DNA from 2 places in the Glaciecola sp. 1036 genome. Region 1 is predicted to be linked to the other one. Evidence: predicted binding sites of a transcription regulator. Region 1 holds the regulator's gene; the other holds the start of a gene.

Region 1 (10,342 bases):
AAATCAGGACCAAGGGCGCAATTCAAGCCAAATGAAAACGGATTTACATGGCGCAATGAATTATAAAAAGCTTCAGTGGTTTGCCCAGATAAAGTTCTTCCAGACGCATCGGTAATTGTACCGGAAATCATTACTGGTAAAGTGATTTGCATCTCTTCAAACACCTGCATTACGGCAAAGGCTGCAGCTTTGGCGTTAAGGGTATCAAATATTGTTTCGAGCATAATAAGATCAACTTGTCCTTCGATTAGGGCAATTGTTGCCTCACGGTAAGACTCGACTAGTTGATCAAAATTTACGTTACGTTTTCCCGGATCATTTACGTCGGGAGAAATTGACGCCGTTCGACTTGTGGGACCAAGAACTCCTGCCACAAATCTTGGCTTTTCAGGGGTTTGCAGTGTCATTTCATCCGCAGCTTCTCTGGCCAATTTAGCTGCTGCTTTATTAATCGCTACTACTTCTGATTGCATGTCGTAGTCAGCCATGGAAATAGCGGTAGCATTAAAAGTGTTGGTTTCAATAATGTCGGCACCGGCTTTTAAATAGGCTAAATGAATTTGTTTTATAATCTCTGGTTGAGTAATAGCCAATAGGTCATTGTTGCCTTTGAGGTCGCAATGCCAATCTTTGTATTGACTACCGCGATAGTCAGCTTCTTCTAATTTATGCTGCTGAATCATGGTACCCATTGCACCATCAAGCAGTAAAATTCTTTCGTTAGCCGCGGTTTGCAGTTGTACTAACTTATCCAATTGCGTTCCTTTTTTACTCAGTCAATTCATTTAAATCAAACGGCGTACTCTGGTAAACACAATAGTTTAACCAGTTAGTAAACAATAGTGTTCCGTGTGACTTCCAACGCACTATAATATCATTATTGGGATCATCCTGCTGATAATAGTTTTCAGGAATACTCGGATTTAACCCCAATTGCTGATCTCGCTTAAATTCAGAATCTAAGGTATTGGGATCATATTCTGGATGCCCAGTGACAAATACCATTCTAGCATTTTGTGTAGCCGATAAATAAACCCCAGCTTGTTCTGAACTTGCCAACACTTTAAGGTTTTCTACTGACACGTAATCTTGTAAAAGAATTTCACCTACTCGAGAATGTGGTGCACAAAAAATAGGGTCAAATCCACGCATTAATTCATGTTTACATTCTAGCACTTGATGTTCATAAACGCCTGAGAGCTTATTTTCTCTTATTTGACGTTGCAAGCCATAAAAATGATAAAGTGCAGCATGGGCTGCCCAGCATAAATACAAAGTAGATTGTACGTGACGTTTAGCCCAATCCATCAATTCAACCATTTTGTCCCAATAATTAACCTCTTCATACTCCAGGGTACCAAGAGGAGCGCCTGTGACTATCAAGCCGTCGTATTTTTTATCTTTAACTTCATCAAATACATGATAAAACGCATTCATATGTGACACAGGTGTATGTTTGGGCACAGTATCATCGATACGAATCAAATCGATATTAATTTGCAAGGGGGTGTTTGAGAGCATGCGTAAGATTTGTAGCTCAGTCTCAATTTTATTTGGCATTAGATTCAAAATACCCACTTCTAACGGACGAATATTTTGTTTAAGCGCGCGTTCGTTATCCATAGCGAAAATGTTTTCGTTGAGTAACTCATCTAACGCGGGCAATTCTGCGGGTATTTTAATAGGCATACTGATAAAACCGACTAATTAGCATCTAATACATGCGGCTATTGTCTGCATACTGAGACAAATGTCAAGAATTTACGTCTAGACGTCTATACGTTTATTTGAATTTATTGATTATTTTCTTCTGTGCACATCAAAAAGCATTTCAACTTCGGCTCTTGGAAGCCCGCTTGCCGCCACTACATCTTCTAAATCTTCACCAGCGGCGACCAATTTATTTGCTTTGGCATAAAGCTTTAATTCCGGATCTCTTTCTTGAAGATCGATCACTTTTTCCTCGAACCTCGCTATTTTACTTTCAACGGTTTGGTGCTGCTGTTCCAATTCCAACACTCGTTGCTGTAAATCTGATGCATCAACAGAAGATTTTGACGCTGAAATACTGGTTTCGGCAGTGGCGAGTCTTTTCTCTAACTGCTGAAGCATTTTATGTAAATTATCAATAAGACCAACACTTTGAAGGAGTTTTGCTTTGGTATTCCTAGTGTAAGCAAATAGAATAAATATAATTACCAATAATAGCAGAATGATTGAAGAGAAGGTGATAAGCCAATATTGTTCGGACATGAAACTGAATACATAACAGTTAAAGGTATTATCAGTATAAACATGAACATTGAATTTACTCAATAAAAAAGCCGCAAAGGCAATACCTAAGCGGCTTTATTTCATAATTCATTTTTGTTGAAACGAATATTCTGGACTATAAGCCCATAACATCATCCCATTCGTCGTCTGACAATAACTTGTTCAAATCTACCAGAATAAGCAGCTCATCGCCTCTATTGCTTACACCTTGGATAAATTTAGCACTTTCTTCTGTGCCAACATTTGGCGCACTATCAATTTCTGAAGAGCGTAGATAGACGACTTCTGCAACACTATCCACTAAAATGCCAACGACATGTTCATCCGATTCAATTATAACGATACGTGAATTATCCGTAATATCAGCAGGCGGTAGTCCAAATCTTGCCCGAGTATCGATAACGGTCACAACATTACCACGAAGGTTGATGATACCTAATACATAGTTAGGCGCTCCGGGTACTGGCGCAATTTCGGTATAGCGCAATACTTCTTGTACTTGCATTACGTTTATACCATAGGTTTCCTCATCTAAACGATAAGTAACCCATTGAAGAACCTCATCATTTGGATCTGCGGCAGTCGCAGTGGCTCTTTCTTCTGACATAAAAATTACTCCGTATATCAATAGTGTTTTTGATATGTATAGCAACGATATCTAATTAACTTAATATGAGTATCGGCATATTTATCAGCTTCTAAAGCCTAGATTTGGATTTGTTGCAATAAAATTCGACAAAAGTTAAGCAAGCGCCTTAGATGTGCTTGGATTACTCAGAAGTTTTACCAGTTCTTCAGCATCTACAAGGGCACACATTTTTTCTTTCACCGTACCAGCAAACCAAGGTTGCTTTTTGCCATTGTCTCGCCACTTTATATCATGTTGAGAAATTTCTAAGGTATCCTCTATTGCTTCACAAGCAAGTACATACCCTGTTTTACCCAGCTGCACTGCAAATTTATAAGCCGGAATTTCTTGTTTAAGGCTTAAATATTTTTCTGGCATTATCCACCTGGCGGTGTCAATACATTGAAATTTTTCTTCCCCTTTTACCATAAGTCCTAAAATATACTCAGGCTTTCTTGGTAGTGAAGTGACTTTATCTAGTTTATGGATTCCACCGAGTTCAACTAACGGTAAGGCAAGTGTCACACCTGCTAAGTTAAAAAACAAAGCCTGAAATCTCACTGGCAAACGCTCTTTCAGTGCTATTAAATTTTCTTCGAGATATTGCTCAACATTCAGATTCTGATCAGATTCTTGATTTACTATCTCAGATGTTTCAGCTTGCACTTGCTCATTGAGTAATTGTTGTTGGGCGTTTTGCAATAAACTGGCGGCATTATCTAATGCTTTTAGTTCTTCAGCGGGAGTAATTAATACAGAAAAGTAATCCTGTAACACTTGAGATTCTGATGTTTTATTCATAAGGATTTTAAGCTTAGATTAACTAAATCATTCGACAATTTGTCATAAGCAAAACTGCCTCTTGACGCTGGGTTTAATAAATTAATAGGTTGACCTTTTTCGCTTGCATCTCTGAATTTTGTATCCACAGGGATGTAGCCACGCCATAGCATCTCTGAATGTGCTTCTTTCAACATTAAAAATGCTTTCTGACAAGCCTTTAAACGTCTATCAAACATAGTGGCGATTATCTTTATCTTTGCTTGGCTATTTAACAAGGGTTGCAGTAATTGCAAGGTTGACAGCATGTTCTTTAGCCCTTCTAAGGCTAAAAATTCAGTTTGTGTCGGGATAACTATCACATCAGCAGCTGTTAGCCCATTGACCATTAATACACCCAACACGGGTGGACAATCTATGAGTACATAATCGTATTGGCCAATCAAGGAGCGACACAACTGTTTAATCACCAATCCTTTACCTTGAGCATTACCAAACTCTCTATCAAGTGTAGCCAAGGTTTTTGATCCAGGTATAACGTCAACCTTAGGAATTGACGTTTTCGCGATAAGATCCGACACGTTTTTATCATCTGGTGCCAAAAAATAGTCATACAAACCCACTGTTGCTGACTGTTTAACTCTGAGGTAGACAGTCAGTGAGCCTTGGGGATCTAAATCCACGATCAGCACCTTATAGCCTTGATTAACCAAGCTTCCAGCGAGTGATACTGCGGTTGTAGTTTTGCCTACACCGCCCTTTTGATTGACTATCGTCCAGGTTTTCATTGGATATTTAATCTAAGTGTTTACACACAATTTTGGTTAGTTGCTCTGTATTGATAAATCTAATGCTATTTTTGGACCAAATCTGCATTTATCTAGCATAAAGTAAAAAGCCGAATGACAATGCATTCGGCCTTAGTTACTAATTGACTAAAATTAGTAGTTATCTGGGTTATCTGGCATAACGCTTAAGTAAACTTGGAATGTCCAAGATTAACGCTATTCCACCGTCTGATGTGATGGTTGCGCCAGCCATACCAGGAGTACCTTGAAGCAATGCATCCAGAGGCTTAATAACAACTTCTTCTTGACCAATTAAGCTGTCCACCACAAACCCAACTTGCTTAGTGCCAATCTGAACCACAACCACATGACCTTGTGCTCTATCCTTGATTGGTTTCATTGGATTTAACCAATCATTTAAATAGAACAATGGGATGGCTTTCGATCTAACGATCATCGTCAATTGACCATCTACAGTATTGGTTTTCTTTAGATCCATGTTAATGATTTCATTAACAGAACCTAAAGGTAACGCAAAGGTTTGTTGTCCAACTACTATCATCAGGGTTGGCAAAATAGCCAAGGTCAAAGGTACTTTAATTTCTAATGTAGTACCTACACCCAATTTAGAGTCAATGTTAACTGTACCATTGAGCTGGTTGATTTTGGTTTTCACCACATCCATACCTACACCACGGCCTGAGATATCACTAATTTCTGTTTTAGTAGAGAAACCAGGTGCAAAAATAAGATTGAAAGCTTCTACGTCAGACATTCTAGCGGCAGAATCTGCATCTAAAACTCCCCGACTGATAGCAATATCTTTCAATTTTTCAGGATCCATACCTTTACCATCATCTTTGATGGTCAGCAAGATATGATCACCTTCCTGAGAAGCTGCTAGTTTTACAGTACCCATTCTAGGTTTGCCTGCAGCTTCTCGCTCATCCGGCATTTCAATACCGTGATCCACACTGTTTCGCACCAAGTGCACCAAAGGATCGGCTAATGCTTCAACCAGATTTTTATCTAAATCGGTTTCTTCACCTTCTAGAACTAGGGTGATTTCCTTTTTCAAAGAACGCGCTAGGTCTCGGACAACTCTAGGGAATCGACCAAATACCTTTTTAATGGGTTGCATACGGGTTTTCATAACCGCGCCTTGCAAGTCACCGGTAACAACATCCAAATTCGCAATAGCTTTGCTCATGCTCTCATCATTGACGTTAATGCCAAGACTGAGCAGTCTATTTCGTACCAGTACCAACTCACCGACCATGTTCATGATCTGGTCTAGACGTTTGGTATCGACCCTAACCGTAGTTTCTGCTTGTGCCTGCGTAGGTTTAGCTTCGGCCTTTTTGGCCGCAGCTGGCGCTGGTGCAGGTTTAGCTTCTGGCTTAGGCGCTGGCTTGCTAGCCGCAATTGGCGCTGGTGTTTTCGGCGCTTCAGGCTTGTTAGGCTCGCTACTAGCTGCTGGCTTTTCAGCTTCAGGTACAGAACTCTTAGGACTTACATCCTTGGCTGCAGCTTTTTCCTCTGCACCGTCATTGAGTGTTGGAGATTTACCTTTACCATGCAAGTCATCTAATAAGGCTTCAAATTCTTCGTCAGTAATCTCATCATCACCGCCAGCTTTCGCTGCAGGTGATTCTGCTTTAGCTTCAGGCGCGGATTCTGTAACTTTGAAATCACCTTTACCGTGCAATTCATCTAACAAAGCCTCGAATTCATCATCGGTAATATCATCACTGTTTGATGGTGCTGCTGGCTTAGCTGCTTCCACACTTTCAGTTGGGGCTGACTGCCCTGGCGCTTTGTCGCCATGTAATTCGTCTAATAGCGCTTCAAACTCATCTTCAGAAATTTCGTCAATACTGTCGCCTTCATTTGTATTCTCTTTGGCTTCTGGCTCGACTAATTCAATATCCTCACCTACAGCTTCTGAAGATTCGCTTTGTGCATCTGGCGTTTCATCAGGCACACTACTTTTAGCTTCAGCGTTTTCAAAAATATTTTCGTCGGCAGTTTCAGGCGCGCTTAACTTATGGAGTAACTCTACTAACTCGGCAGGCGCTGGATCTAATGGTTCACGAGCTTTAACTTGCTCAAACATTGCGACCACAACATCCGTCGCTTGTAGAATGGTATCCATTAGCTCGGGCGTTAAGGTGCGTTGACCATTTCGCATTACATCAAATACGTTCTCTGCACCGTGACAAATTTCAACTAATTCGGTCAATGACAGAAATCCGGCACCACCTTTAACTGTGTGGTAACCGCGGAAAATTGCATTCAGCAGGTCTGCATCCTCAGGATTATTCTCGAGATCTACCAACTGCTCTTGCAATTGTTCAAGTATTTCTCCGGCTTCCACCAAGAAATCTTGTAAAATATCCTCATCAACCTCAAATGACATTGAATCGCTCCCCTAAAAACCTAAACTAGACAGCAAGTCATCAACGTCATCTTGACTTTGGGCGACGTCGTTTCGCGTTGCTGCATCAATAATTGGCCCTTCGGCTTTTATCTTATCGTCAGATTTCGACAAAGGTTGAGCTTTACTTTCTTTAACTTCTTGTTCACCAAAGGTCGCCAGCATTTCTACAAGCCCTTCTTCAACTTCGTTAACTAATTCAATTACCCGGCGTATCACCTGACCCGTTAAGTCTTGGTAGCCTTGCGCCATAAGAACTTCAGTGAGCATAGAATTTAACGCAGCAGAATCGTTTTGAGCATCGTTCAACAGGTCATCAAGTTCATGGCAAAGGGATTTAAATTCGCCAAGCTCAATTTGACGCTGCATAAGCTTTTTCCAATTAGGAATAAGGCTGTTTAATCTGTCATTAAGTTGCTCTGCCAATGGCATGCTGCGTTCAACCGCATCCATTGTCGAATTTGCAGCTTTTTCTGTTTCTTCAATAACATATTCGAGTCTTGATTGAGCATCAGGTATCGAATGATTGGTAATTTGCGACAGTTTTTCATCAAGCTGGAAATTGACCAAGGACGTGTGTAACTGACGAGTTAACTTGCCAACTTCAGAAAAAAGTTCGTTGGACTCTCTCAAAGCTGCACTATGCACAATGTCGTTTGCCGCTTCTACGTCGCCGTTTTCAAGAAATGCTACTAGCTCTTTCGCTTCTTCAAGCGAAATTAAAGAATTTTCGGTAGTCATTAGGCCTAACCTCTATTGTTCGTTTTAGCCCAGACGTTCAAAAATCTTGTCTAGTTTCTCTTTCAGCGTAGCTGCTGTAAAAGGCTTAACTACATATCCATTTACGCCAGCTTGCGCAGCTGCAACAATCTGCTCTTTCTTAGCTTCAGCCGTAACCATGAGTACAGGTAGATGCTTGAGTTTATCGTTTGAGCGGATTGCACGTAACAAATCAATACCCTGCATGCCAGGCATGTTCCAATCCGTTACGACAAAGTTAAAGTCACCTTGCTGTAGCATCGGCAACGCCGTATTACCATCATCAGCTTCTTGGATATTTGTAAACCCAAGATCTTTAAGCAGGTTTTTAATGATACGCCGCATTGTTGAGAAATCATCAACAACCAGTATCTTCATATTCTTATCCAAAACTACCTCCAGTATGGAAAATATTAATTACTATTTGTTACTCAGCACGCCAAGACTGCATCTTTGCTTTTAACTTCAGCATTGCTTGACTGTGAATTTGACTCACTCGCGATTCGCTAACCTCAAGCACTTCACCAATTTCACGTAAATTTAACTCTTCGTCATAATACAAAGAAAGTACGATAGCTTCTCGCTCTGGTAATGTTGTTATCGCCCGCGCGAGCGCTTTCTGAAATGATCCTTGCATCATTTCTTGAAAAGGTATGTCATTTCCTTTGTTTTCTTCGTTTGTAAGCACGTCTTCGGAGACACCCAAATCTTCGATTCCGACTAATTTTCCAGCATTTACTTCATTTAGCATCTGATGATAGTCGTTTAGCGATACTTGAAGTTTGGCAGCAACTTCTGTATCTCTGGCATCTCTGCCTGTTTCACTTTCCACTTCATTAATGGCTTCAGTAATAGATCTAGAATTTTTATGCACAGATCTTGGTGTCCAATCGCCTTTACGGATTTCATCCAGCATGGCACCTCGGATGCGAATGCCTGCGAAAGTTTCAAAACTAGCCCCCTTGGTACCATCAAAGTTTCTTGCTGCTTCCAAAAGGCCTATCATGCCCGACTGAATGAGATCGTCGACCAAAACGCTTGCTGGTAATCTTGCCATAAGGTGATGGGCAATGCGTTTAACGAGCGGCGCGTGTCTTTCGACAAGCTGATTTTTGTCTATTTGCTGTTGATATACTGTCACTTTGTTACTCACTTTTGCTTACCTACTCATGCAAAGACACAAGATTTTCCAAGAAAAACTCTAGGTGTCCGCCCGCTTGTTTGGGTATTGGCCAAGAATTAACACGACTTGCTAGCTGATTTATCGCTTTAGAAGCAGGTGTTGATGGATAAGCATCGACTACTGCTGTTTGCTTCCTGATTGCTTTTCTGACATTTTCATCGAAAGGAATAATGCCGACCAACTCCATAGCTACATCTAAAAAGCGTCCTGTTACTTTTGAAAGTTTGGAAAATAAATCCTGACCTTCACGCTCTGAACGCACCATGTTCGCGACCACTTTAAACTTAAAGACGCCATGTTCGCGATTTAGAATTTTGATTAAGGCATAAGCATCTGTTAACGATGTTGGTTCGTCGCATACTACTATGATGACTTCTTGTGAGGCCCTTGAGAAACTCACCACCATATCTGAAATGCCCGCGGCGGTATCCACTAACAACATATCAATAGGGGTTTTAAGTTCTCCAAATGCTCGAATTAAGCCAGCATGTTCTCGCGGATCTAGCTCTGCCATGTTTTTAGTACCAGAGGTCGCAGGGGCTATTTTGATACCATGAGGGCCATTCACTAGGACTTCATCGAGAGTACAGTCCCCTGAAAGCACATGAGATAGATTTCGCTGAACGCGTAGACCTAACATAACGTCAACGTTTGCAAGACCTAAATCGGCATCAAGGACCATGACTCGCTGGCCTAGTTTGGCAGATGCAATTGCAAGGTTAAGAGTGAGGTTGGTTTTGCCAACGCCGCCTTTTCCACCCGTTACTGCCACTACTTTAATTTGTTTGGACTGATTCATCTTTCTTAAGCTACTCGCTTGATCTTCCATCATAACCCACCAGCTATCGCTACTGAATCATTAGGCTGTTGTGACAATCCATACTTCTTGTATAGTTTTGCTGCGACCAGAGTAAGGTTCCCTGAATCAGCTAACTTGATGTCTTCCGGGACGCGTTGACCGTCGGTAACATAGCTTAATGATAGATCATTTTCAATGATTACGCTTAATGCTTCTCCAAGGCTGTAACATTCATCTAATTTGCTAAAGATACATCCAGTAAGATCAATGTTGTTGTAGGTCTTTACTGTTTCGTTCAGAACTCGATATTGAGAAGCCGCTGGTAACACTAAATATTTTTTGATATCAACAGATAAGCCGTTTTCATACTCATTCAACTGTTCAATAAGTCTAGCATCTCGCTGACTGAAACCAGCCGTATCTATTAACACCAATTTTTTATTGCGCATTTGATATAAAATTTGATTTAACTCTTCAGCGTTTTGCGCTTTTTTAACCGAACAGCCAATGATGCGGCCATAAGTTGCAAGTTGTTCGTAAGCAGCAATCCTATAGGTGTCGATTGTCACCAGAGCAACTTGGTCAGGACCGTATTTTTGTGCGTATTTCGCTGCAAGTTTAGCTAAGGTAGTTGTTTTGCCAGTCCCTGTTGGTCCCACTAAAGCGACAACTCCGGCTTTCCCCAGAATATCGT
Region 2 (10,342 bases), on a different contig from region 1:
AAAGGGCATGATTTGCTGATAATGGATGAAATAACCGATTTGCAAAATGCTGTAAACGCCCCAATATCGAATATCAGCCGCATTGGTAATGATGTTAAATTAGAAATTCTTTTTTCGCAGGATAAAGCATAATGTTTACCGGTATTATAGAAGCTAAAGGTACTATTAAAACGCTAGCACAAAAAGGTCAGGACATTAGGTTGGAAGTAGAGTCCAACACATTGGATTTTTCTGATGTAAAATTGGGCGATAGTATAGCCACCAATGGTGTTTGTTTAACCGTGGTAAACTTGGGTAAAAATGTTTATGCGGCAGATGTTTCTGAAGAAACCATTCGCCATACCGGCTTTGCAAACTATACAACCGGAAGCTCAGTCAATCTTGAAAAAGCAATGCGTGCTGATACTCGATTTGGTGGGCATATAGTTTCCGGTCACGTTGATGGGGTGGGCGAGGTTATTTCAGTCACTAATCATACTCGCTACGTGGAAATTTGGGTAAAGGCGCCAGATGATTTAGCAAAATATATAGCGCACAAAGGATCTATTACTGTGGACGGCGTTAGCCTCACGGTTAATCAGGTTAAAGGTGCGAGTTTTATGCTGTGGTTGATTCCGCATACATTACAAGAAACAATAATCGGTAGTTATAAATCCGGTACTAAAGTGAATTTAGAAGTAGATTTAATCGCGCGATATTTAGAGCGTTTAATGCTAGGTGATAAAGCGGCAGAAGAGACAAAACAGGATATTAGTCTTAGCTTTTTGGCAGAACATGGGTATTTAAAATAAGAGAAAAAAATGAGCATACATTCAACCGCTGAAATAATCGAAGACATCAAACAAGGCAAAATGGTCATCCTTATGGATGACGAGGATCGTGAAAATGAAGGTGATATTATTATGGCCGCTGAATTTGTCACGCCAGAAGATATTAACTTTATGGTTACTCATGCTAAAGGCTTAGTCTGTTTGCCAATGACTAGGGAAAAATGCCAGCGATTAAATCTTCCCTTAATGGTGGATAAAAATGGTGCGCAGTTTTCAACTGCTTTTACTGTATCAATTGAAGCTGCTAAAGGTGTATCCACAGGTATTTCTGCTGCCGATAGAGCTACCACTATATTAGCAGCAGTGAATAAAGATGCGGTGGCTGAAGATATTGTGCAACCTGGTCATATTTTCCCCCTAGTAGCTAAAGATGGTGGCGTTTTAAATCGCGCAGGTCATACAGAGGCTGGAATTGACCTTGCCCGCTTAGCGGGATGCGAGCCGGCAGCGGTTATCGTAGAGGTTTTGAACGAAGACGGCACTATGGCTCGTCGTCCCGAGTTAGAAAAGTTCGCTGAAAAGCACGGTATTAAACTTGGAACTATCGCAGATCTCATCGAATATCGTAATTTAAACGAAACGACTATAGAAAAGGTTGCAACCTGTGCATTGCCAACCACTTTCGGTGAGTTTGAGCTCATTACTTACAAAGATGTCATCGATAATCAAATCCATTTTGCATTGAAGAAAGGGGATATCGACCCCGAACAACCCACACTAGTGCGCGTACATTTGCAAAATACCTTAAGTGACCTATTGGGTTCTACCCGTTCTATTAATCGTTCTATGTCGTTACAGAATGCCATGCAACGCATTAATGATGAAGGCGGGGTTTTAGTTCTTCTTGGCAAACAAGAAGATATTGAATCGCGAGTAAAACAATTTGAAGCTGAAGATAAAGGCATTTCCTCTATCGGAAAAGAATGGCAAGGATCTTCACGAACCGTGGGGGTTGGTAGTCAAATCTTGGCGTCACTTGGCATTAAAAAAATGCGCTTGTTAAGTAAACCAGTAAAATACAGTGCACTATCAGGCTTTGGCTTGGAAGTGGTTGAATACGTAAGCGAGTAAACCTAGTACTTAACAAGGTTTTGGACATCTTCGAGCTAAGTAGATTTTGTGGTTATAGAAGGCGCTTCTCAATTGAAAGCTTCGAAATCATGGATGATTTCGTAGAGCGCCCATGGATGGGTTCACAGCGTCTTTCAATTGAGAAGCGCCTTCTATAATTTTGCAATGTCGGATTAAAGTAGGCATGAAATCATAAGCCGTGAAAAAACATCTTAAAAATTACTTGTTTGTGCTATACTTCGCGCCGATTTTCACTAGGAGTCAAATAAATGAATGTAATCGAAGGTAATATTCGTGCCACGGGCAAAAAATTTGCCGTCGTTGTAGCACGTTTCAACAGTTTTGTGGTTGAAAGTTTGGTTGATGGTGCGCTTGATACTCTTGAGCGTCACGGAGAAGTAAATCCAGACGATATCACTTTGGTACGCGTGCCTGGCGCTTACGAATTACCTGTAGTGGCTAAAAAATTAGTGGCAACTGGAAAATTTGATGCGGTGATTGCATTAGGCGCTGTCATTCGTGGTGGGACTCCGCATTTCGACTTCGTTGCCGGAGAGTGTAATAAAGGCCTAGCGCAAGTAGCTATGGAAGCAACTATTCCTGTTGCTTTTGGTGTGATCACTACTGATAGCATTGAACAAGCGATTGAGCGTTCGGGAACAAAAGCCGGTAATAAAGGTGCAGAAGCTGCTCATACAGCACTTGAGATGGTTAACGTAATGTCAGCAATAGATGAGGCATTTTAGTGAAGCCTAGCGCTAGAAAAAAAGCTAGAGAGTTAGCTGTACAGGCGTTGTACAGCTGGCTAATGTCTGGCAATGATATAAAGCAAATCGAGCTTTATACCGCAACATCTAATGACATGACAAAAGTGGATATGGAATATTTCCAAGAGCTTTTACAAGGTGTGTCAAAAAACGTTACTGAATTAGACACAGTAATGAAACCTTATCTTGGTAGATTACCAGAAGAACTTGATCCTATTGAAAAAACAATTTTACGCATCTCAATTTATGAATTGCAATCTCGTGTCGATATTCCTTTCAAGGTTGTGATCAACGAAGCAATAGAGTTGGCCAAAACTTTTGGAGCGGAAGAGAGTCATAAGTTTATTAATGGCGCTCTTGATAAAGCAGTTAAAACGTTAAGAAAACACGAAAGAAACTAGTTTTGAATGAATTTAGTTTGATCCGAGATTTTTTTAAATCTCCTTCTTATTCACGTAAAGATGTTATTGTCGGTATTGGCGACGATGCGGCAGTGACCCAAATTCCAGAAGGTCAGTATTTAGTAACCACCACTGATACACTGCTGGAAAGCGTGCATTTTTTACCCGGTTCTAGTCCTGAAGCAATAGCGCATAAATCCTTAGCTACGAATTTGAGTGACCTTGCTGCTATGGGGGCCGAGCCATCATGGATAAATTTGTCTCTATCTATACCTGAAGCTGATGAAGTATGGTTAGATAAGTTCTCCAATAAGCTGAAACAGCTGTGCGAATATTTTTCTGTACAACTTATTGGTGGCGATACTGTTAAAGGTAAACTAGCCATTACAATTACCGCTCAAGGGTTCGTTCCACCTGATAGTATCTTGAGGCGGTCGGGTGCGCAAAAAGGTGATTGGGTGTTTGTTACTGGTACACTCGGTGATGCAGCTGCGGGTTTGGATGTGCTGACAAACAAAATCAATATAGAAAACCAAGGGCACCGAGAGTTTCTAATTAATCGACACCTTTTTCCAACGCCGAGAGTGCTTGCAGGTACGGCGTTACGAAGATTAGCGACTTCTTGTTTGGATGTCTCAGATGGCTTGTTACAAGACATGCAACATATTATTACAGCGTCAGAAGCGGGCGTGGTTATAGAATTAGACCAGTTGCCAATATCTCCAGCACTAGGAACATCTATTGATAACCTAGATGAAGCATTGAAATATGCTTGCACAGGTGGTGACGATTATGAACTCTTGTTTACGGTATCTGAAGAGCATAGAGTAAGTATAGAAACGGCTATGGCTAGCTACAATATTCCTTGTACTTGTATTGGACAAGTAACTGGTGCTAAAGAGCGAATGGAATTACGCCTAAATGGCCAAGCTTACGAATTGCCATCAAAATCCGGATACAATCATTTTTAAAAGTGCATTATGGACAAATTATTACGTCAAAAAGTGTCTTTAAAAAATCCTCAGCACTTTTTTGCATTGGGTATGGGCTCTGGTTTAATCCCTTTAATGCCAGGCACCTTCGGATCACTAGCAGCGATTCCTTTTCTAATTGCCATGGCATTTATGCCAGTAAGTATTTTTGTAGTAGTAACCCTACTATCTATTGTGATTGGTATCTATATTTGCGATAAAACAGCTGTGGATATGGGCGTTCATGACCATGGTTCAATTGTCTGGGATGAAATTGCGGGTATGTTTGTTACCTTTTTGTTTGTTCCTATCAATTGGAAATCACTGTTAATTGGCTTCATACTTTTTCGCCTTTTTGACATTTTAAAACCCTGGCCCATTCGTTTATTCGACAAAAAAGTCGATGGTGGTTTAGGGATAATGTTAGATGATGTAGTCGCGGGCTTGCTTGCTTGTGTCATTATGCAAGGCCTTATTCAAAGCCCCATTACAGAAAAGTTCTTTGTGTAATCAAGTGAGATTAAAAGGCCTTAACAGCCGCGATTATTCCCGCAGCATCAATACCTAATTCAGCGTACATTTCTTGTTGCGTTCCCTGCATAATAAATTCATCGGGTAAGCCCAAACGAAGCACATGACAAAGCACTTTATGCTGTTGAAAGCATTCTTGCACTGCAGAACCAGCGCCACCTGCAATTGCGCCATCTTCAAGCGTTACTATGAGTTCGTGTTGTTTCGCGGCATCTAACACGGCTTGCTCATCTAGAGGTTTGACAAATCGCATATCAACCAAGGTAGCGTCAAGGGCTTCAGCTGCTTTTTGAGCTTCAGGTAATAGAGCACCAAAATTCAAAATAGCCGTTTTGACACCATTGCGCAATTGACGCGATTTTCCTATTTCTAACGCTGTCATTTCGCTGTCAGGTGCCACGCCTGTACCCGCACCTCTTGGATACCTTACTGCTGCCGGTTGTTTTGCTAGGTGACCAGTGTACAACATATTACGACATTCAGCTTCGTCTCCAGGTGCCATAATAATCATATTTGGGATACAGCGTAAAAATGGAATATCAAATGCACCCTGGTGAGTTGGTCCGTCAGCCCCAACAATGCCAGCTCTGTCGATGGCAAATAATACGGGGAGATTTTGTAAGGCAACATCATGAATTAACTGATCATAGGCTCGTTGTAAAAAAGTAGAATAGATAGCAACTACAGGGCGCTTATTTTCAATCGCTAAGCCAGCGGCAAGTGTTACCGCATGTTGTTCGGCAATTGCCACGTCAAAATACTGCTCTGGAAAACGCTGTGAAAACCTGACCATGCCTGAACCTTCACGCATAGCCGGCGTTATGGCCATCAAATCTTTATCTTGTTCTGCCATGTCACATAACCAATTCCCAAAAATGGCAGAGTAAGTAGGTTTTCCTGGTTTACTTTCTGGGAACTTTTCAGTGGTATGATCAAATTTAGGTACCGCATGCCATTTAATTGGATCTTGCTCTGCTACCTCATACCCTTTGCCTTTTTTAGTTACCACATGAAGAAGCTTGGGCCCCTGCATTTTTCGCATATTGGTTAAGGTATCAACCATGGCATTCACATCATGACCATCGATGGGGCCAATATAATGAAAACCCAATTCTTCAAAAATAGTGCCAGGAACAACCATTCCTTTTAGATGCTCTTCTGCTCGACTTGCTAACGCCTTGATTGGCGGTACGTTACTTAAAATACGTTTGCCTTCATCTCGAATCGAATTGAAAAAAGAACCTGTCATTAGTCGGGCTAAATGTGAGTTCAATGCACCTACGTTTTCTGAAATGGACATTTCGTTGTCATTGAGCACTACGGTAAAATCTTTGTTTAAATCTCCACCATGATTTAGAGCTTCAAATGCAAGGCCAGCGGTCATTGCGCCGTCCCCAATAACGGCCACCACTTTTCTGCCCTTATTTTCTTTTTCTGCCGCGATAGCCATACCTAAAGCCGCGCTTATAGAGGTGGATGAGTGTCCGACTGCAAAAGTATCGTATTCACTTTCAGGGGGCCATGGGAAGGGATGTAGCCCGTTTTTTTGCCGAATACTGGTCATTCGGTCTCTTCGATTGGTCAGAATTTTGTGTGGATAGGCTTGATGACCTACATCCCAAATGAGTCGATCAAACGGCGTATTATAAACATAATGAAGCGCCACCGTTAACTCAACTGTGCCTAAACCTGAAGCAAAATGACCACTGCTTTGGCTGACGCAATTTAGCAAGAATAATCGAAGTTCACTGGCTAAATCTCTCAATTTACTTTTCGGTAGCAGGCGTAACTCTTCCGGTGTGTTCGCTTTTGCCAAATTAGGGTATTGTGAGAGATCTAACGTCATTGTAATTCTTTTCTTTTGGTTTTAAATGATATTCAAGTCAATAATGCCGCAACTTATTAATAGGTGCGGGTTACCATGTACTGCGTAAATGCTTGCAAATCTTGGGTATTGTACTCAAGTTGTTCTAATGACTGTATAGCAAGATGATATTTTTTTTGTAATTCGTTTTTGGCTCCTTCCAAACCAAAATGCGTCACAAAAGTCGATTTATTGCTTTGTTGGTCAGAACCTTGTGGTTTACCTAAGGTTTCAGTATCGGAGATGACATCCAGAATGTCATCTTGAATCTGAAACGCTAATCCTATGTTATCAGCAAATTGAACGAGTAAATTCTCAGTTTTAGGAGAATAGGGTTTGGTACCCAAACAAGCGCCCATTTGCACAGATGCTTTTAGCAATGCACCGGTTTTAAGTTGATGTAATTGTTGCAAACTTGCTAAATCAATTGCTGTATTTGTAGCGAGTAAATCTAAGCTTTGACCTAAGCACATCCCCCGTAACCCGGACGCTTTGGCTAGAATAGCTACTAGTTGTAATCGTTTGGTTTCAGATGCTTCCATGGTAAAACTACTCAGGCATTCAAAGGCCAGAGTTTGCAGAGCATCACCAGCTAGAATAGCTGTGGCCTCATCAAATTGAATATGACAAGTGGGTTTGCCCCGACGTAAATCATCGTTATCCATAGAGGGGAGGTCGTCATGGATAAGAGAATAAGCATGAATACATTCAAGTGCTAAACTAGCGACTTTAATATCTTGTTGATTGGCTTCAAACACTTGCCCAACAAGGCTCAATAATAGCGGTCGCATACGCTTACCGCCATTGAGCAGGGCATACTCCATTGCTGATAGTAAACGAGACTCTTGTAAATTTAGGCTAGCCTTAACATGCTCGAAAGTTTCGCTGAGTTCGGCGTTTATTTGTTGCTGAAGTCGTGTGAGTTGCTGGTTCATTCGCTTAGTGGGGGTTCAATAAAATTCTCTAAAGATTCTTCACCGGCTTGTTCGGTCAGTTGTTTTACTTTTTGTTCTGCTTTAGTTAACAATGCTTGTGAATGACGAGCTAGTGATACACCGCGCTCGAAAGATTTTAAAGATTCTTCAAGCGTAATGTCACCTTGTTCCATTTGATTTACTAAGCTTTCTAACTCTTCCATAGCTTGCTCAAAACTTAAATCAGCAGTGCTCATATTCGCTCCTCAAGAAATCTTATAATTGGCATGCAAGATACCGAAACAACAGTACAAATTCAATGTAATTCTATTGACTTAACAAAGTTCCTGTTTGATTGCGGTAAATCATAAAGATTTATTCGCTACTGCCGTTAAATAAGACATTCAGATTTGGCTAATAAAAAGACTCATTTCGAGGAGTAACCTGTGGATTTAGCAACCCTTGTCGGATTTTTAGGCGCTTTGGGCTTCGTTGTAATGGCGATGGTCATGGGGGGAGACATTATGATCTTCTTCAACGTGCCTTCTTTACTTATCGTTTTCGGCGGGTCGATTTTCGTTGTTCTTATGCAATACCCTATGTCGCAATTTTTGGGCGCTGGTAAAGTCATGGGAAAGGCTTTTTCTTTCAAATTGCAAACCCCTGAGGAGTTGATTGAAAAGATCGTACAAATGGCAGATGAAGCTCGCAAAGGGGGCTTTCTAGCGCTGGAAGAACAAGAAATTGAAAATGCCTTTATGCAGAAAGGGGTCAACATGTTGGTGGATGGACATGATGTAGATGTTGTTCGTGACACTATGTACAAAGACATCGTTAACACAACTGAAAGACACGAATCAGGTGCCGTTATTTTCAAATCTATGGGTGATGTTGCGCCGGCAATGGGGATGATAGGAACGCTGATCGGTTTGGTTGCCATGTTATCCAACATGGATGATCCTAAAGCCATTGGGCCTGCCATGGCTGTTGCATTGTTAACCACACTGTACGGCGCCATGATGGCCAACTTATTTTGCTTGCCGGTATCATTTAAACTGAATGTTAGAAGCTCTGAGGAAAAACTCAATCAGAGCCTAATTCTAGATGGCATTCTAGGTATTGCAGATGGACAAAACCCTCGTGTTATCGAAGGTGTATTAAAAGGTTACATTGCTGAAGGTAAGCGTGGCTCAGAAGAAGAGGCCGCCTAATGGCTGAGCAACAAGAATGTCCTAAATGCCCGCCCGAAGGGCTACCTGCATGGATGGGTACATTTGCTGACTTAATGTCTTTGCTTATGTGCTTTTTCGTATTGCTATTGTCTTTTTCTGAAATGGATGTGAAAAAGTTTAAGCAAATAGCAGGTTCAATGAAATTTGCCTTTGGTGTGCAAAATAAAATTGAATTAAAGGATATTCCTAAAGGGACCAGTGTTGTTGCATTAGAATTTAGACCTGGCAAACCAGATCCTACTCCCATTGAGAGCATTCAACAGATTACCCAAGACATTACTCGTCCAATGCTCAACTTCCAAGATGGGGAAGAAGACTCCGCAGGTGGTCGTCAGAAGCAGAGAGGCACCTTTAGAGGTGGTCAGTCTCCTCAAACAGCAAATCAAACAGCAGCTGCAGGTGCGGCGTCAGCAGACAAAGAGCAAGTCGAAAAGAATAAAAAGAAAATTGAAGACTTACTACAAAAAGAAATAAAAGATGGTGCGGTAGATGTAGAAAACCTTGGCCAACAAATTGTAATCCGCATAAGAGAAAACGGTTCTTTTTCTGCAGGTTCTGCATTTTTGCAACCACAATTTGTGCCCGTTATTCGAAGGCTAGGCACTATCTTAAATGATATGCCTGGTAAAGTAGAAATTACCGGTCACAGTGATGGTATTCAAATTTCAAACGAATTATATACTTCAAATTGGGATCTTAGTGCACAGCGAGCAGTGGCAGTTGCTGAACAATTACGTAGAGCGCCTGGATTTGATGAACAGCGCATGCGGGTGATTGGTAAAGCCGCGACTCAGCCAATAGCCATGGGGGATACACCTGAAGATAATGCCCAAAATCGTCGTGTGGAAATCGCCATTATTCAAGGTGAGCCTAAGTTCTCAGATCCTATTTCAGTTATACAAGAATAGAAACAAGCGCCAGCGCATATACCGAGCAGGGATTCAATAATCCGCTGGCGTTTTACTTATCGATGTAGATCAGCTCTGAATCCAGGTTTTGCAATCACTACTTGCACGGTACTAATAACCCGCTCTAAAAAACCACCTTCGCAATAATTTAAATAATATTGCCACATACGCATAAATCGCTCATCGTAACCATCTTCATTCAACGCGGATTTTTGTTGCATAAAGGCATTGAACCAATCTTGCAAGGTACGAGCATAATCCAAGCCTATATCATGTACATCTCGAATGCTCATATTGGTGTATTTTTTAACGTGCTGATTAATCGAAAATTGCGACGGTAAGAATCCACCGGGGAAAATATGCTTTTGGATAAAGTCAACGTTGTTGGTATAGCTGTCGTAGCGTCTATCATCAATTATGATCGACTGTAGTAGCATAAGCCCGTCTTCCTTTAGCAATGAAGCGCATTTTTGAAAAAAGTTAGGGAGATACTCTTTACCAACGGCTTCAATCATCTCAATGGAAACAAGTTTATCGTATTGACCTTCGAGTAATCGATAATCTTGCTTGAGTAAGGTAATTTTATTTTCTAAGCCCTTTGATTTGATTAAGTCTTCGGCAAAAGCGTATTGTTCTTCAGAGATCGTAGTGGTTGTGACTTTACAGCCAAAATGCTCAGCGGCATAAACAGCTAAACCTCCCCAACCTGTGCCAATCTCTAATAAATGATCATTAGGGGTCAATTTGAGTTTACGACAAATTGTATCTAACTTGTGGGTCTGAGCCTGGGCTAACGTAGCCTGGGGATCAGGGTAAATCGCAGCCGAGTACATCATGCTCTGATCTAGGAATT

The links. Region 1 encodes FliA, which starts transcription of late flagellar genes. Its sites were predicted from a motif close to CTAAAGNTNNNNNNNNNNNNGCCGATA; they were not measured.
Region 2: a site for FliA is predicted at 7,717-7,743, ahead of pomA (flagellar motor protein PomA). Genes of this name have one in related genera too.

The regions. Positions count from the first base shown of each region.
Region 1 covers NZ_JBLWFH010000009.1:150,035-160,376, reverse strand. Annotated here, with positions in the region: gene ACNKW3_RS14230 (homocysteine S-methyltransferase family protein) at 1-755, opposite strand, end outside; gene ACNKW3_RS14225 (homoserine O-succinyltransferase) at 769-1,689, opposite strand; gene ACNKW3_RS14220 (DUF2802 domain-containing protein) at 1,801-2,253, opposite strand; gene ACNKW3_RS14215 (chemotaxis protein CheW) at 2,390-2,881, opposite strand; gene ACNKW3_RS14210 (chemotaxis protein CheW) at 3,017-3,703, opposite strand; gene ACNKW3_RS14205 (ParA family protein) at 3,700-4,470, opposite strand; gene ACNKW3_RS14200 (chemotaxis protein CheW) at 4,640-6,889, opposite strand; gene ACNKW3_RS14195 (protein phosphatase CheZ) at 6,902-7,648, opposite strand; gene cheY (chemotaxis response regulator CheY) at 7,673-8,056, opposite strand; gene ACNKW3_RS14185 (RNA polymerase sigma factor FliA) at 8,094-8,819, opposite strand; gene ACNKW3_RS14180 (MinD/ParA family ATP-binding protein) at 8,830-9,681, opposite strand; gene flhF (flagellar biosynthesis protein FlhF) at 9,678-10,342, opposite strand, start outside.
Region 2 covers NZ_JBLWFH010000004.1:19,143-29,484, reverse strand. Annotated here, with positions in the region: gene ribD (bifunctional diaminohydroxyphosphoribosylaminopyrimidine deaminase/5-amino-6-(5-phosphoribosylamino)uracil reductase RibD) at 1-132, shown strand, start outside; gene ACNKW3_RS07265 (riboflavin synthase) at 132-791, shown strand; gene ribBA (bifunctional 3,4-dihydroxy-2-butanone-4-phosphate synthase/GTP cyclohydrolase II) at 801-1,901, shown strand; gene ribH (6,7-dimethyl-8-ribityllumazine synthase) at 2,171-2,647, shown strand; gene nusB (transcription antitermination factor NusB) at 2,647-3,069, shown strand; gene thiL (thiamine-phosphate kinase) at 3,072-4,040, shown strand; gene ACNKW3_RS07240 (phosphatidylglycerophosphatase A family protein) at 4,050-4,550, shown strand; gene dxs (1-deoxy-D-xylulose-5-phosphate synthase) at 4,561-6,417, opposite strand; gene ACNKW3_RS07230 (farnesyl diphosphate synthase) at 6,474-7,370, opposite strand; gene ACNKW3_RS07225 (exodeoxyribonuclease VII small subunit) at 7,367-7,606, opposite strand; gene pomA (flagellar motor protein PomA) at 7,796-8,560, shown strand; gene ACNKW3_RS07215 (flagellar motor protein MotB) at 8,560-9,489, shown strand; gene ACNKW3_RS07210 (class I SAM-dependent methyltransferase) at 9,546-10,342, opposite strand, start outside.